DNA from 3 places in the Methylobacterium sp. 285MFTsu5.1 genome. Region 3 is predicted to be linked to each of the others. Evidence: riboswitches for the same ligand, from Rfam matches in the RefSeq annotation. Region 3 holds a riboswitch; each other region holds the start of a gene.
What was found. Region 3 has a riboswitch for cobalamin ahead of H288_RS0116390 (TonB-dependent siderophore receptor). Riboswitches for the same ligand answer to the same signal wherever they lie in the genome.
Positions count from the first base shown of each region.

Region 1: linked by a shared signal. The riboswitch ahead of H288_RS0102950 (TonB-dependent siderophore receptor) and the one ahead of H288_RS0116390 (TonB-dependent siderophore receptor) in region 3 are both predicted to bind cobalamin.
Region 2: linked by a shared signal. The riboswitch ahead of H288_RS0121435 (CbtB domain-containing protein) and the one ahead of H288_RS0116390 (TonB-dependent siderophore receptor) in region 3 are both predicted to bind cobalamin.

Region 1 covers NZ_KB911270.1:590,710-595,301, reverse strand. The annotation lists gene H288_RS0102950 (TonB-dependent siderophore receptor) at 1-1,855, opposite strand, end outside; cobalamin riboswitch at 2,037-2,232, opposite strand; partial or broken gene H288_RS32055 (IS3 family transposase) at 3,054-4,230, shown strand; gene H288_RS0102930 (CusA/CzcA family heavy metal efflux RND transporter) at 4,549-4,592, opposite strand, start outside.
Region 2 covers NZ_KB911285.1:101,156-105,747, forward strand. The annotation lists gene H288_RS0121430 (discoidin domain-containing protein) at 1-660, opposite strand, end outside; cobalamin riboswitch at 822-1,017, shown strand; gene H288_RS0121435 (CbtB domain-containing protein) at 1,052-1,234, shown strand; gene H288_RS0121440 (CbtA family protein) at 1,251-2,003, shown strand; gene H288_RS0121445 (DUF1636 domain-containing protein) at 1,996-2,397, shown strand; gene cobW (cobalamin biosynthesis protein CobW) at 2,394-3,428, shown strand; gene cobN (cobaltochelatase subunit CobN) at 3,475-4,592, shown strand, end outside.
Region 3 covers NZ_KB911279.1:94,031-98,622, forward strand. The annotation lists gene H288_RS0116380 (RluA family pseudouridine synthase) at 1-1,275, opposite strand, end outside; gene H288_RS0116385 (NUDIX domain-containing protein) at 1,418-1,885, opposite strand; cobalamin riboswitch at 1,990-2,183, shown strand; gene H288_RS0116390 (TonB-dependent siderophore receptor) at 2,468-4,592, shown strand, end outside.

The DNA of each region.
Region 1 (4,592 bases), on a different contig from region 3:
CGAGACGCGAGCCGACGGCCCGGACGCCTCCGCCGAGCCCGAAACCCTTCCAGTCACCGGCCTGGACCTCGTAGACGCCGAGCAGGCTGCCCGAGTGGCGCGGGATGTTGAGTAGCGGCGAGCCGACCCGCAGGACCTCGTCGCGGGTCACCGCGGCGTCGATGAAGGCGTAGCCCCCGATCAACCGAAACTCCGGCGTCACCTGTCCGACGAAGCTGAGGTCGAAGCCCTGGCTGCGCACCGCGCCGGCGGCGATCTGGAAGAAGAAGTCCCGCGGGTCGGTCGTGAGGACGTTCTCCTTCTCGATGTGGAAGGCCGCGCCGGTCACGCTCAGGCCGGTGAAGAGGTCGAGCTTGACGCCCGCCTCGTAGCCGAAGCCGGTCTCCGGGGCGAAGGGTCGGGTCGCGATGTCGAAGCCGGTATTGGGCCGGAACGAGGCCGCCACGTTGCCGTAGAACGAGAGGAAGGAGAGCGGCTGGTAGACGAGACCCGCGCGGGGCGAGAAGCCGGTCCGGTCCTGCTCCGTGCGCTCGTTGCCGACTTTGTCGCGGAAGGTCTGGTTGTAGAAGTCGGTCCGGTTGCCGAGGAGCAATTTCCATTCCGGGCTGAGCGCAATCTGATCCTGGACGTAGATGGCGGTGTTCCCGACGTTCTCGCTCGCGCTGTAGCGCCGCGTGAAGGGCGGCTTGGGCTGGCCGTAGACCGGGTTGAACAGGTCGATGGCGAACGGGTCGAGCCGCGGCGTCGAGCGCAGCAGGTTCTCGGTGCTGTTGTAGCGCTCGTGCTCAAGGCCGAGCAGCACTGTGTGCGCGAACGGCCCGGTATCGAAGTGCCCGACGAGCTCGGCCTGCCCGATGGCGACGCCCCAGGTGAAGTCGTGCCGGCGGAACTCGCGCAGCAGGGTGCGGCCGTCGTCGAGGAGGCCGGTCGCGCCGGTCTGCAGGCCGGTCAGGCTGCCGGTGTTGAAGTGGCCGGCAACCCTGAGCTGCCAGTCGGCATTGAAGGCGTGATCCAGGCGGATCTGCAGGATCCCGGCTGCTGACACCGAGTCGTCGCCCGGCTCACCAAAGAATCGCGAGCGCGGGACGAGGCCCAGGCGGTTGTTCACCGCGACCGTCCCGCGGTCGAAGGTCTGACGGTTGCGAAGGTACTGCGCCTCGACGGTGAGCTTGGTGTCTGGGCTAATCAGCCAACTCACCACGGGCGCGACCAGGACACGGTCGCCGTCGACGAAATCGCGAAAGCTGTCCTGCCGGGCGAGCGCGCCGTTGAACCGGTAGAGGACGGTGCCCTCCTCGTTCAGCGGTCCGCCGGCGTCGACGGTGGTGCGCGCCGTGCCGAAGCTCCCGAACAGGGTACCCATCTCGACGAAGGGCAGCGCCACGGGCTGCTTGGTCAGAATGTTGACGGTGCCGCCCGGGTCGCTGCGTCCATAGAGTGCCCCGCTCGGACCTTTGAGCACCTCGATGGACTGCACGTTCTGTGTGTCCGGCGCGCCGTTGTAGCCGCGGGCGATGTTGAAGCCGTTGAAGAAGATGTCTTGGGTAGCGAAGCCGCGCACCGAGTAGAGCGCGAGGTTCTGGGCGCCGAAATTATTCTGCTTGTTGACGCCCGGGACGTAGTCGAGCGCTCGTTCGACCCGGGTGGCGGCGGTGTCCCGCAGGACCTCCTGGGGCACGACGTCAACCTGCTGGGGCAGCGAGAGCCGCGGCGTCACCGTCTTGGTGCCGCTGTAGAGATCTTTGACCTGGTACGTGGGGGCGGCGGTGTAGCTGCCCTCGACCGAGAGTGGGTCGAGTACGACCGAGGCCGGAGCGGTGTCAGCTCGTAGGCCCTGGGCGGTCGCTGGGGCCAACCCAAGGGAGACGAGCGCGAGCGATGCGACGGATGCGCGAAGCCGCCATTGCGGAGCGGGACGGGACACGGGCCTGGGACCTCGGGACGGCAGTGGCACGTCACCGCGAACGAGGCCTGGGCCACCGCCTCACGAGGCAGCGCTTCGACACCCGTCAGGACACCCCGCCCGACGCGTTTCGCGTGTGACCACGGCTGACGGCAGGTCTCCTGGCTCGCGGGTCATCGCCCTCGCACCGTCTTCCCGGGGTGACCCAGTGACATGGTGGTGAAGGGCTCGCCGCTTACAGTTGCGGGGGCAGCCACGGCATCGGGCTGTCACCCTCACCGCGTTCCCTTTTGATCCCCCGAAGGGGAACCGTCACGGCCCAGCTACAGCCTCACGAACCCGTGAGTCAACGCGAGCCGATGATCGGTCCGGGGACCGCCAGGATCCATCCGCCGATAAGCGCTCCACCGTTTCAGCCGTCCCCAGAAGCTTGCGTTGAGGCGGGCTTCCAGCGCTTGCCGAGACGCATCCCGCAGGCCATTGTGGTGGTACACACGTTGACGAGGCGGATCGCCTAAGTCATTGCCGCAGAACGGAATTCTGGATCATACGGCGGAATCCCCCCCTCTCCGCCACGTACTTGAATTTAATCGTTGATTTAACTGAGTCTTCTGACGGGGTTGCAGTAGCCGGCCCACGTTGCGCCCTACATTTCGAAACGGCTTGTACCGGATGTAGATGGACGATGTGCCCGCGCGCGAGGGCGAACCCGTTGCTCGCTATCATCACCAAGGCCGATTTCTTCGAGAGTCATTCTGATAGCGCAGCCGGGGCGAGGACCCATGCGGCAGCGGTCATGCTCGCTGCCGGACACATGACTATAGTGATTGGGAGTTCAGATCCGCCCACCGACAGTCAGCGTGAGAGGGCGAGTCGCATCCCGATGACCGGCTCGATCTTGCCCCAGAAGAACGCCGAGTACTGCTCCGCGCGATCGGCCGGGCCGGCGTAGCCAAGTTGGTCAGAGGCCGACCTCGGCGAGTTTTGGCTCGCGACTGCCGATGGTACGCTGATAGGCGAGCGCGAGATGCTCGCCGAGCGCGTCGGCCAGTATCTTCTCACATCGAGTATGGGTGGTGTCTCGTGACCTGACCGGCTGGCTTTGGACCGGGCTGATTGAGAGGATCAGCCAGGACCGAAGGCGTCGGACATGCGGCGAGGTCAGAAGACGAGCGGGGAGCAGGTCGTGCTGAAGCTGCGCCAGATCGAGGTGCAGACGGCACAAGGCAAAAGCTTGGCGCTGGCGTGCGAGGAGGCGGAGATCTCTGAGCAGAGCTACGACCGCTGGCGCAAGGAGTACGGCGGCCTCCAAGTCGACCAGGCCAGGAAAATGAAGCAGTTGGAGCGCGAGAACGCTCGGTTACGGCGGCTCGTGGCGGACCTGTCTTTGGAAAAGCAGGTACTGGCGGACGTCGCCTCGGGAAACTTGTAGCCCCCGAGCGGCTCCGGCAGGCGGTCGATGGCATCCGGGAGAAGTACGGCCTCTTGCGAACGTCACGCCTGCCGGATCGTCGGCCTGCACCGGGGCACGCAGCGCTACGTGTCCACGCTACGTGCCCACACTGCTGGCCGACGCGGATGCGCTGACCCGCGCCATCATGGCCCTGGCGTCCGAGTACGGCGCGACAGATACCGCCGTGTCACCGCGCTGCTGCAGGCAGACGGCTGGCCGGTGGGCAAGGATCGGGTTCATCCTTCGAGAACCTCAGGACGAGGGCATCTGGCCTCGCGAGGGGCTGAAGGTCCCCCGGGAGCACCGGCCGCGCAGCCGTATCTGGCTGACCGACGGCTCATGCGTGCAACTACGGCCGCTCCGCCGCGGCCATGTGGGGAGCTTCGACTTCGTGCAGGCGCAGACACATGACGGGCGCAGCTTGCGCGTCCTGACGCTGATCGACGAGCACAGTCGGACATGCTTGGCGCTGAAGGTGGCCCGACGCATCAACAGCGTAGGTGTGATCGAGACGCTGGCCGATGCGATGTGCCTGCACAGCATCCCGGAGCACATCCGCCGCGATAACGGCCCCGAGATGATCTCGAAGGCGCTGCGCCAGTGGGTCGCCAAGACGGGGCCACAGATTCAGTACATCGCACCCGGCTCGCCGTGGGAGAACGTGTACTGTGAGAGCTTCAACGGTAGGCTGCGCGACGAGTGCCTGCGCCAAGAGATCTTCTACTCGCTGAAGGAGGCGCAGATCGTGATTGGTCGATGGCAATCTACCTACAGCCGCGTCCGACCGCATTCGTCGATTGGCTATCGGCCACCTGCGCCTGTCAGCTTCCTAGATCTGGCCTCCCGGCTCCCCGTGGCCGCCGGCATGCAGTAGCCTCGCAATCGGCTCGGTCCAAAATACCGGTCAGGTCAAGGAGACACCCGAGCCGAGGCTATGAAGATGGGGGCATATGCGGACGTTCCGCTGGCGACCCATGCCGGCCGCCCGGATCGCGGCCAAGCTTTCGCTCAAGGCGGTCATCTGCGACCGGCCGCGCACGGTCGGTAGCCATCGAAGTCGGCGGCGACTGTACCTGAGATTCCCTGTTCGAAGCAGTTCAACGCCGCGAACTCTTGAACTCGAGCAGTTTATGTCGCGAGCAACGTCGGTACTCTCGCCCCCCGGCGAACGCAGCCGTCGCCGTGAGTGCGCTCATCGACCGGTCCCCTGCTGCATCCGCTGGCGGGGCTTCGAAT
Region 2 (4,592 bases), on a different contig from region 3:
GCCGTCGCAGGTCAGCCGCTCGGTCAGGAAGATCACCTTGCTGCGGTCGACCTTGGGCACCTTGATGTATTTCAGGTTGAGCGACTTCGCGATGGTCACCGCGATGATGTACTGGACGAGGCAGTTGCCGAAGGCGCCGTTCTCGAACAGCGACAGGCCGACCAGGGCATGGCTGGCGCGGTCGGGCGCCGACTGGAGCGCGTAGGTGACGTAGACGTTGGCGCCGGGCTTCTCGTTCAGGAGCGTCACGTCGAGGCCGAGCATCGCCCGCAGCGCGATCAGGTCGACCGCGGCCTCGTCGGCGCGGATGCCGATGCCGGCGATCCGGGCCGGTTCGGGCGCGGCGATCCGGACCGCGCGCGCCCAGGCCCGCTCGTCGGGGACGATCGCGGCGACGAGGGCGTCCGGGGTCGCGGTCCAGACGGCGAGGTCCGGCTCGGCCCACGTCACGCCGTCCTGCGAGACCGCCACCGCGACGTCGCCGGGCTCCGCGGGAACCGCCCCCTCCCCCGGCCGCAGGGCGACGGAATGGATCGGGAAGCGGCCGCCGAGGTCGACCTCGAGCCACGTCGTTCCCGTGCCCACATCGGAGACGATCCGCGGCTCACGGCCTGCCGCGAGATCGACGAGAACCGGGGTCGGATCGTCTGTCGGGGCCATCGGGTCTCCGGGAGTTCAGCGCCCGCGCCGGGGCCGGGCGGGTATCGGGTGCGGCGGTGCCCGCTCCGGGGCGCGGCCGTCAAGCCCGCCCCGATCGCGGGGCGGGCGCGGGAAACGGCCGCGATCCGGCGCCGCTCCGTTGTGTCCCGGCGGTCATGCGTCTACAACGGCCGGGCGACGGTGCCCCGGAGACGGGGTGAAAAGGGAATGCGGTGAGGGGTTTGAAGCCCCGATTCCGCGGCTGCCCCCGCAACTGTGAGCGGCGAGCGCCCGCCAAGCGCCACCGGAGCGATCCGGGAAGGCGGTGGGCGCGCCGAGCCGCGAGCCAGGAGACCTGCCGTCGCGACAGGATCCCGCAATGCCGCCGGTGGGGCGGCTGGAGACGCTTCTGATGACGACGCAAACCCTCGCCCCCATCGCCGCCGGCACCCGCGCGTCGGAGCGCCCGATCGCCGTCGCACTCGCGGCCGTGCTGGGCCTCGGCCTGCTGTTCATGGCGGGCTTCTCGCCGGCGATCGCGCTCCACAACGCGGCGCACGATTTCCGGCACACCCAGAACTTCCCCTGCCACTGACGTCCCCGGACCAGGGATGATCATCCGGCTCCTGTCGGCGGCCCTCGCCGCCGGCTTCTTCGCGGCTGCCATCGTGACGGGCCTCGAACTCACGCTGACCTCGCCGCTGATCGTCGCGGCCGAGCGCTACGAGCAGCAGGAGGCGCCGAACCGGGCTGCCAAGGCGCTCCCGATCAAGGCGTTCCCGATCGTGCTCGCCCATGCCGGGCACGACCACGCCGCGCCCGACGCCGCGCCGGAATGGCAGCCCGCGCCCGGCCTGCCGCGGATGGCCTTCACCGGGCTCGCGACCCTCGTGGGCGGCGTCGGCTACGCGCTGCTGCTCGGCGCGGTGATGCTCGCCTGCAGCCGCGAACCCACGCCGCAGGTCGGCCTCGCCTTCGCGGTGGCCGCCTTCGCCAGCGTCGCGCTCGCGCCGGGTCTCGGCCTGCCGCCGGAACTGCCCGGCAGCGCGGCGGCCCCGCTCGCGACGCGGCAGGCGTGGTGGGTGATGACCGCCGCGGCGACCGGGATGGGGCTCTACCTGATCACGATACGCCGCGCGCTGATCACGATCCTCGGGGGGCTCGTCCTGATCATCGCGCCGCACGTCGTCGGTGCCCCGCAGGCGCCCGAGGCCGCGTCCGAACTTCCGGCCGCGCTCGCCGCGCAATTCGCCGCGCGGTCGCTCGCCATCAGCTTCGTGTTCTGGATCCTGATCGGGCTGGGGCTCGGCTGGGCGTGGCAGGCCTTCGCCCGCGGCGCGGATCGGGGAGCGGCCCGTGCCTGAGACCGTTCTCTACGTCTGCACCACCTGCCGCCGGCCGGACGACGACCCCGACGGGCCCCGCGCCGGGGCCCGCCTGCTGGAGGCGCTTCGAGCGCGGAGCGGCGCCACGCCGGACCTGCGGGTCGAGGCGGTGGAGTGCCTTTCGGTCTGCAAGCGGCCCTGCACCGTGGCGGTCGCCGCGGCCGACCGCTGGACCTACGTCTACGGCGACATGGATCCGGCCGCCTCGGCCGAGATCATCCTCGGCGGGCTCGCGGCCTACGCGGCGACCCCGGACGGCATCGTGCCCTGGCGCGAGCGTCCGGAGGCGTTCCGCAAGGGCGTGATCGCCCGCATTCCCCCTTTCCCAGAACCCCGCCCGGTCCCCGCCGGCACCCTGGAGCCCGCGGAATGACCCTCGTGAACAAGATCCCCTGCACCATCGTCACCGGATTCCTCGGGGCCGGCAAGACGACCCTCGTCCGCCACGTGGTCGAGAACGCCAAGGGGCGCCGCCTCGCGATCCTGGTGAACGAGTTCGGTGATATCGGCTTCGACAAGTCCTTCCTGGCCGCCTGCGGCGTCGAGGGCTGCACCGAGGACGCCATCGTCGAGCTGCCGAACGGCTGCATCTGCTGCACGGTCGCGGACGATTTCGTGCCGGCGCTGGAGACCCTTCTCGGCCGCGCCGAGCCGCCGGAGCACATCCTGATCGAGACCTCCGGCCTCGCCCTGCCGAAGCCGCTGGTCCAGGCGTTCCAGTGGCCGGCGATCCGCTCGCGGGTGACCGTCGACGGAGTGGTCGCGGTGGTCGACGGCCCGGCGGTGGCCTCGGGCGCCTTCGCGGAGGATCCGGAGGCCCTCGCGGCCCAGCGCGCCGCCGACCAGTCGGTCGACCACGACAACCCCCTGGAGGAGGTGTTCGAGGACCAGCTCCTCTGCGCCGACCTCGTGGTCGTCAACAAGGCCGACCTGATCGACGCCGCGACGCGGGCGCGGGTCCGCGCCGAGGTCGAGGGGCACCTGCCCCGCGCCGTGAAGGTGGTCGAGACCGAGAACGGCGCCATCGACCCGCGGGTGCTGCTCGGTCTCGGCGCGGCCGCCGAGGACGACCTCGACGCCCGCCCCTCGCATCACGGCGAGGGCGAGGACCACGACCACGACGATTTCGAGACCGTCGCGCTTCCGGTGCGCCCGGCGGTGACCGCGGGGGATCTCGCGGCCCGGGTCGAGGCGGCGGCCGAGGCCGCCGGCGTCCTGCGCATCAAGGGCTTCGCCGAGGTCGCGGGCAAGCCGATGCGCCTCGTGGTGCAGGGTGTCGGCCGACGCGTGACCCATCATTTCGACCGCCCCTGGCGGGCCGGGGAAGCCCGCGACGGGACGCTGGTGGTGATCGGCCTCAAGGGCTTCGACAAGGACGCCGTCGCGGCGGCCCTCGCGGGATGAGGCCGGTCGCGCACGCCCGCCCGGACTCGCTCTAGGGGTCGCCGCGGTGCACCTCGTGCGCATCGATTCCGTCTCCCTCGACGAGGGCGAGGCGGCCGTGGATCTCGGGCAGGAGCCCGGCGACCTCGTGGTGCTGTCCTTCACCGACAGCGACCTCGCGTCGGTCGGGCAGGCCCACGCCGCGGAGCCCGGCCTGCCGAGCCTGCGGCTCGCGAAGCTCGCCAGGCTGCGGCACCCGCTCTCGGTTGACCTCTACGTCGAGCGCGTCGTGGCGCGCGCCAAGGTCGTGGTGATTCGCTGCCTGGGCGGCCTCGATTACTGGCGCTACGGGATCGAGCGCTGCGCCGAGGCCGCGCGGGCGCACGGCGTCGTCCTCGCGGTCCTGCCGGGCGACGACCGGCCGGACCCGCGCCTCGCCGCCTTCTCCACCGATCCCGACCTCGCCGGGCAGCTCGACGCCTATTTCCGGGCTGGCGGCCCCGACAATTTGCGGCGGATGCTGCGGCGCCTGGCGATTCGCCTGGGCGCCGACGGACCGGTCGAGCCGCCCGTGCCGCTCCCGCGCGGCTTTCCCTGGTGCCCCGGCTGCGGAGTTCTTCCCCTCGAGGCAGCCCTCTCCGCGGCCGCAACCGCGATCCCGCTCGCCGGAGCGCGCAGCGCGGCGGAGCCCGTCGCGCTCCTGCTGATCTACCGCTCCGCCGTGCTCGGCGGCGACACCGGCCCGTTCGTCGCCCTCGCCGCCGCCCTGCGGGCGCGCGGGATCGGCGTGCTGCCGATGGCCGTGTCGAGCCTGAAGGAGCCGCAGGCCGCCGCCGCGGTCGCCGCTGCCGTGCGCGCGCGCAGGCCCGATCTCGTGATCGCCGCCACCGCCTTCTCGGCCCGCGAGGACGAGACCGGCTTCGTGCTCGACGGCGCCGATTGCCCGGTTCTCCAGGCCTTCACGGTGGGGTCGCCCCGCGCGGCCTGGGAGGCCTCCGCCCGCGGTCTCGGCGCGGCCGATCTCGCCATGCAGGTCGCGCTGCCGGAATTCGACGGCCGGCTCTCGGGCTTCCCGATCTCGTTCAAGGAGGAGAGCGCCGAGATCGCCGGCTTCGCCGAGCGGCGCGCCGTGCCCTACGAGGCCGGCATCGCCGCGCTCGCCGACCGGGCCGCGGGATGGCTGCG
Region 3 (4,592 bases):
CGGGATGACGATCCGCCGGGCGAGCAGGTGGAGGCGGTTCTGGATGCCGCCCGGCAGCTCCCAGTTCTCGACGGAGAAGTATTTCGGGTCGCCCACGATCGGGTGGCCGATATGGGCCGCGTGGGCGCGCAGCTGGTGCGTGCGGCCGGTGACCGGCTTGAACGACAGCCAGGACAGCTTCTGGGCCGCCTGATCGACCATCGCGTAGTAGGTCAGCGCGTGGCTCGCGCCCTCGTCGCCGTGCTTGGCGACCCGCATCCGCGCGTCGGCGTCGGTGGGCTCCTCCTTGGCGAGGTAGGTCGAGACGCGTCCCTGCCGGACCCGCGGCACCCCCGCGGTGAGCGCCCAGTAGATCTTCCGCGCCGCCCGGGACCGGAAGCTCTTGGCCAGCGTCGCGGCGGCGAGCCGGGTCTTGGCGATGATCAGGCACCCGGCCGTGTCCTTGTCCAGCCGGTGGACGAGGCGCGGCTTCTGGCCGTCCGGACCCGTGAGGGCGGCGAGCAGGCCGTCCACGTGCCGGACCGTCCCCGAACCGCCCTGGACCGCGAGGCCGAAGGGCTTGTTGAGGATCATCATGTCGGCATCCTCGTAGAGGATCAGCGACCGGATGAAGGCGGCGTCGTCCTGCTCGCGGGCGGCGCTGCGCGGCCGCTCGGTGGGCTGGTCGAGGCGCAGCGGCGGCACGCGCACGCTCATGCCCGGCTCCAGCCGGTCGTTCGGCTTGGCGCGCTTGCCGTCGACCCGCAACTCGCCCTTGCGGACGATGGTCTGCACGCGGGTGAAGGGCAGGAGCGGGAAGCGGGCGGTGAGGAAGCGGTCGATCCGCATCCCGGCCTCGTCCGGCTCGACGGTCAGGGTCTGCACGCCGGAAGCGAGGGTCGCGGAGGCGGCGGCGCGCTGCTCGCGCCGGGTCGGACCGGGCGCGGGGGCAGAGGCGAGGGCCGGGGAGGGGGCCGCCGAGCGCTTGGCCGGCGGCCGGCCGCCGGGCTTGCCCGCCGCGGCGTCGCGCGGTGCGGCGGCGTCGCGGCGCGGCTTCGGCGGCCGGGCCGGCGCCGGGGCCGCAGCGGCCTGCGCGCCCCAGGGATCGCGGGTGCCGGCATCCTCGCCGCGGTTGCGGGCCGCGCGCTCGGCGGCGTCGCGGGCGCTGGTGCGCGGGCCCGTGCGGGCGCGGCCGTCGGCCTGGGCCTTGCCGCCCCTGAACTTGCTGGCGCTGGACTTGCCGGCCTGAGGCTTGCGCCCCGTCGGCCCGCCGCTTCTGGGAGGTCGTATCGTCATGCTTCCGCCGGCACCCGTCTCCGCGTCGGACGGAGCGTCCGGGCGCATGGGCCGCGGCGTCGCGGACGTCCGGACCGATGGGATTGCCCGGCTGTAGCATCGCCCGCGCCGAGCGGCAAAGGCGGTGGGCCGACCCGGTCCGTCAGGGCTCCGCGCGCCACGCGTCGCGGAGGCGGTCCTTCAGGCCGGCGGGGAAGAGGTCGGGACCGCCCGGCACGTCGAGCCCGTCCAGATCGCACCACCGCGCCACGCAGGCGGTGCCGGAATCCTCGTGGAAGACGAAGCGCTCCTGCCCGTCGAACCGCCCCGGCGGCAGGGCGACGGGGAACAGGAACAGCACCTCGTGCCCGACCTGCCCCTCGTGCGTGAAGATGTTCTCCACGACGCGGGGGCCGCCGAGCACCGAGACGGTGACGCCGAGCTCCTCCCGGAACTCCCGGATCAGGGCGTCCTCGACCCGCTCGCCGAACGCGACGCTGCCGCCGAGCGGCCGGACGCCTTTCAGCCGCCCGTCATCCGCGCGGACCTCGGCCACGAGCAGGCTGTTGCCGCGCCGGGGAAGACCCAGTGCCTTCACGCGAATCTCCGCAGGGGGCCGCCAGACCGTCATCCCGCAGGGGCTAGCCCGTCGTCGGCGAGGCCGCAACGGACCGGCGCACAGCGCGCCGATCCACGGCAACAACCGGACACACGGTTGACGCCCGCCCCCGCTACGGCCAAGCTGTGTTCGACGGTTCCCCTCGGGGATCAAAAGGGAACGCGGTGAGGGGTTCGCCCCGAAGCCGCGGCTGCCCCCGCAACTGTAAGTGGCGAGCCCTTCACCACCACGTCACTGGGTCACCCCGGGAAGACGGTGCGAGGGCGGCGACCCGCGAGCCAGGAGACCTGCCGTCAGCCGTGGTCACACGCGAAACGCGCCGGGCGGGGTGTCCTGGCGGGTGTCGAGGCGCCGCCAGTCCCGAGGGGAGGCGGCCGCCGAGGCCTCGTTCGCGGTGACGTGCCACAGCAAGCGCGCCCGCGACGCCGTTCCCCATGCCCGTTTCCGCTGTCCCGACTCCCTTGAGCCCTGTCGCAGCTCGCCGTCGCGCGCCCGCACGGGCAGAGGCTACCGGACAGCGGGCGCATTGTAATGTTATTACAATGCCTGTAGGACGCGGGGGCCGGCGCGCGCCGTGCACGGACCACTTTCCCCATGTCTCCATCGACCCATCGCTCCTGCCTCGGCGGGCGGGCCCCCCTCTGCGGCGTTCTCCTCGCGCTCCTCGCCAGTCCGGCCGCCGCACAGGAGGCGGTCACGCTGGATGAGCTGTCGGTCGCGGGCGCGGGCGGCGACCCGGGCCGCCTCCCGCCGAACGGGCTCAACCTGCGCACGCCCGACCGGACCGCGAGCCGCCTCGGCCTGACGCCGCTGGAGACGCCCGCCAGCCTCGACATCGTGTCGGGCGAGACCGCGCGGCTGCGCGGCCAGGACACGATCGCCGAGGCCGTGACCCAGGACGCGACCGGCATCACCACCATCGCGGCGCCCGGCAACGGCAACGGCGCGTTCACGTCCCGCGGCTTCGCCGGACCGAACTCGATCCAGCAGCTCTACGACGGCACGCGCTTCTACGTCGGCGCCAACACCGTGACCTTCCCGTTCGACACGTGGAACGTCGAGCGGATCGAGGTGCTGCGCGGGCCGTCCTCGGTGCTCTACGGCGACGGCGCCATCGGCGGCGTCATCAACGTGGTGCCCAAGAAGCCGGTCTTCGTGCCGATCAACGCCGCCCGCGCGGTGATCGGCACCGACGGGGTCGCGCGGCTCGCCCTCGATTCCGGCGGCCCGCTGGGCCAGGCTGAGTACGGCGACACCTTCGCGTACCGCCTCAACGTCAGCGGCAACCGCGCCGACGGCTGGATGCGGCCGGAGGGCGATTTCCGCAACCTCGCGGTCTCCGCCGCCCTGCTGTTCCGGCCGAGCGCCGACCTCGCCTTCACCCTGAGCCACGATCTCGGCTACCAGGAGCCCGCCCGCTACTGGGGCACCCCGCTGGTCGAGGGACGGATCCCGGATCTCATCCGGTTCAACAACTACAACGTCCGCGACGCGAAGATCACCTGGGCCGACAACTGGACCCAGCTCAAGACCGAGTGGTCCCCCTCGGCCGATATCACGATCCGCAACACCGCCTACCGGCTGACCAGCCGGCGCCACTGGCTCGACGTCGAGCAGTACAGCTACAACCGCGGCACCGGGCTCGTGGACCGGGGCGACTACCTGGAGATCTACCACAGCCAGGAGCAGGTCGGAGACCGCCTCGACGCGACGTTCCGGGGCAGCCTGTTCGGGCTGCCGAACCAGTTCGTGGCCGGCTTCGACGTGAACCACATCGACTTCCGCCACACCAACAACTTCTACTTCGACCAGACCACGAGCGTGCCGCTCACCGGCTACGATCCGGGCCTGTTCCCGCAGAACGGCCGGGCGCGCCCGGCCTACGCGACGCAGACGAGCCAGGCCTCGGTCTTCGCCGAGGACCGGGTGATCCTGTCGGACAAGCTGTCGTTCCTCACCGGCGTGCGCCTCGACGTGCCGACGCTGAACCGCGAGGACCTGCAGACGGGATCGCGGTTCGAGAAGACCTATCGGGCGCTCGGCTACCGGTTCGGCCTCGTCTACAACCCGACGCCGGACAGCGCGCTCTACGCCCAGTACAGCTTCGCCACCGACCCGGTGAACAGCCTGATCACGCTGTCGCAGTCGCTGGCCGGCTTCAAGCTCGCGACCGGCGATCAGGTCGAGATCGGCGCCAAGGGGCTGGCCTTCGACGGCGCCCTCGAATGGACCGTCGCGGGCTACAGGATCGTCAAGGACAACCTGATCTCGGCGATCCCCGGCCAGCCGACGCTGTCCACGCAGGTGGGGAGCCAGTCCTCGCAGGGCTTCGAGCTGGCGCTCGGCTGGCGCTTCGCGCCGGGCTGGCGGCTCGACGGCAACCTCGCGCTCCTCCACGCGCAGTACGACCGGTTCGACCAGACGGTGAACGGCGCCACCGTCTCGTACGTCGGCAACCAGCCGATCGACGTGCCCGAGCGCGTGGCCAACCTCTGGCTGACCTGGGACGTCACCCGCGACTGGACCGCGCGGGTCGGACTGCAGAACGTCGGGCAGGTCTACAGCGACTTCGGCAACACGGCGCGGCGCCCCGCCTACAACCTCGTCAACGCGGTCCTGGACCATCAGGTGACGGCGGATTCACGCCTGTCCGTGCGGGTCTACAACCTGTTCGACAAGGTCTACGCGATCTCGGGCAACGCCGTGAACGGGGTCGGGA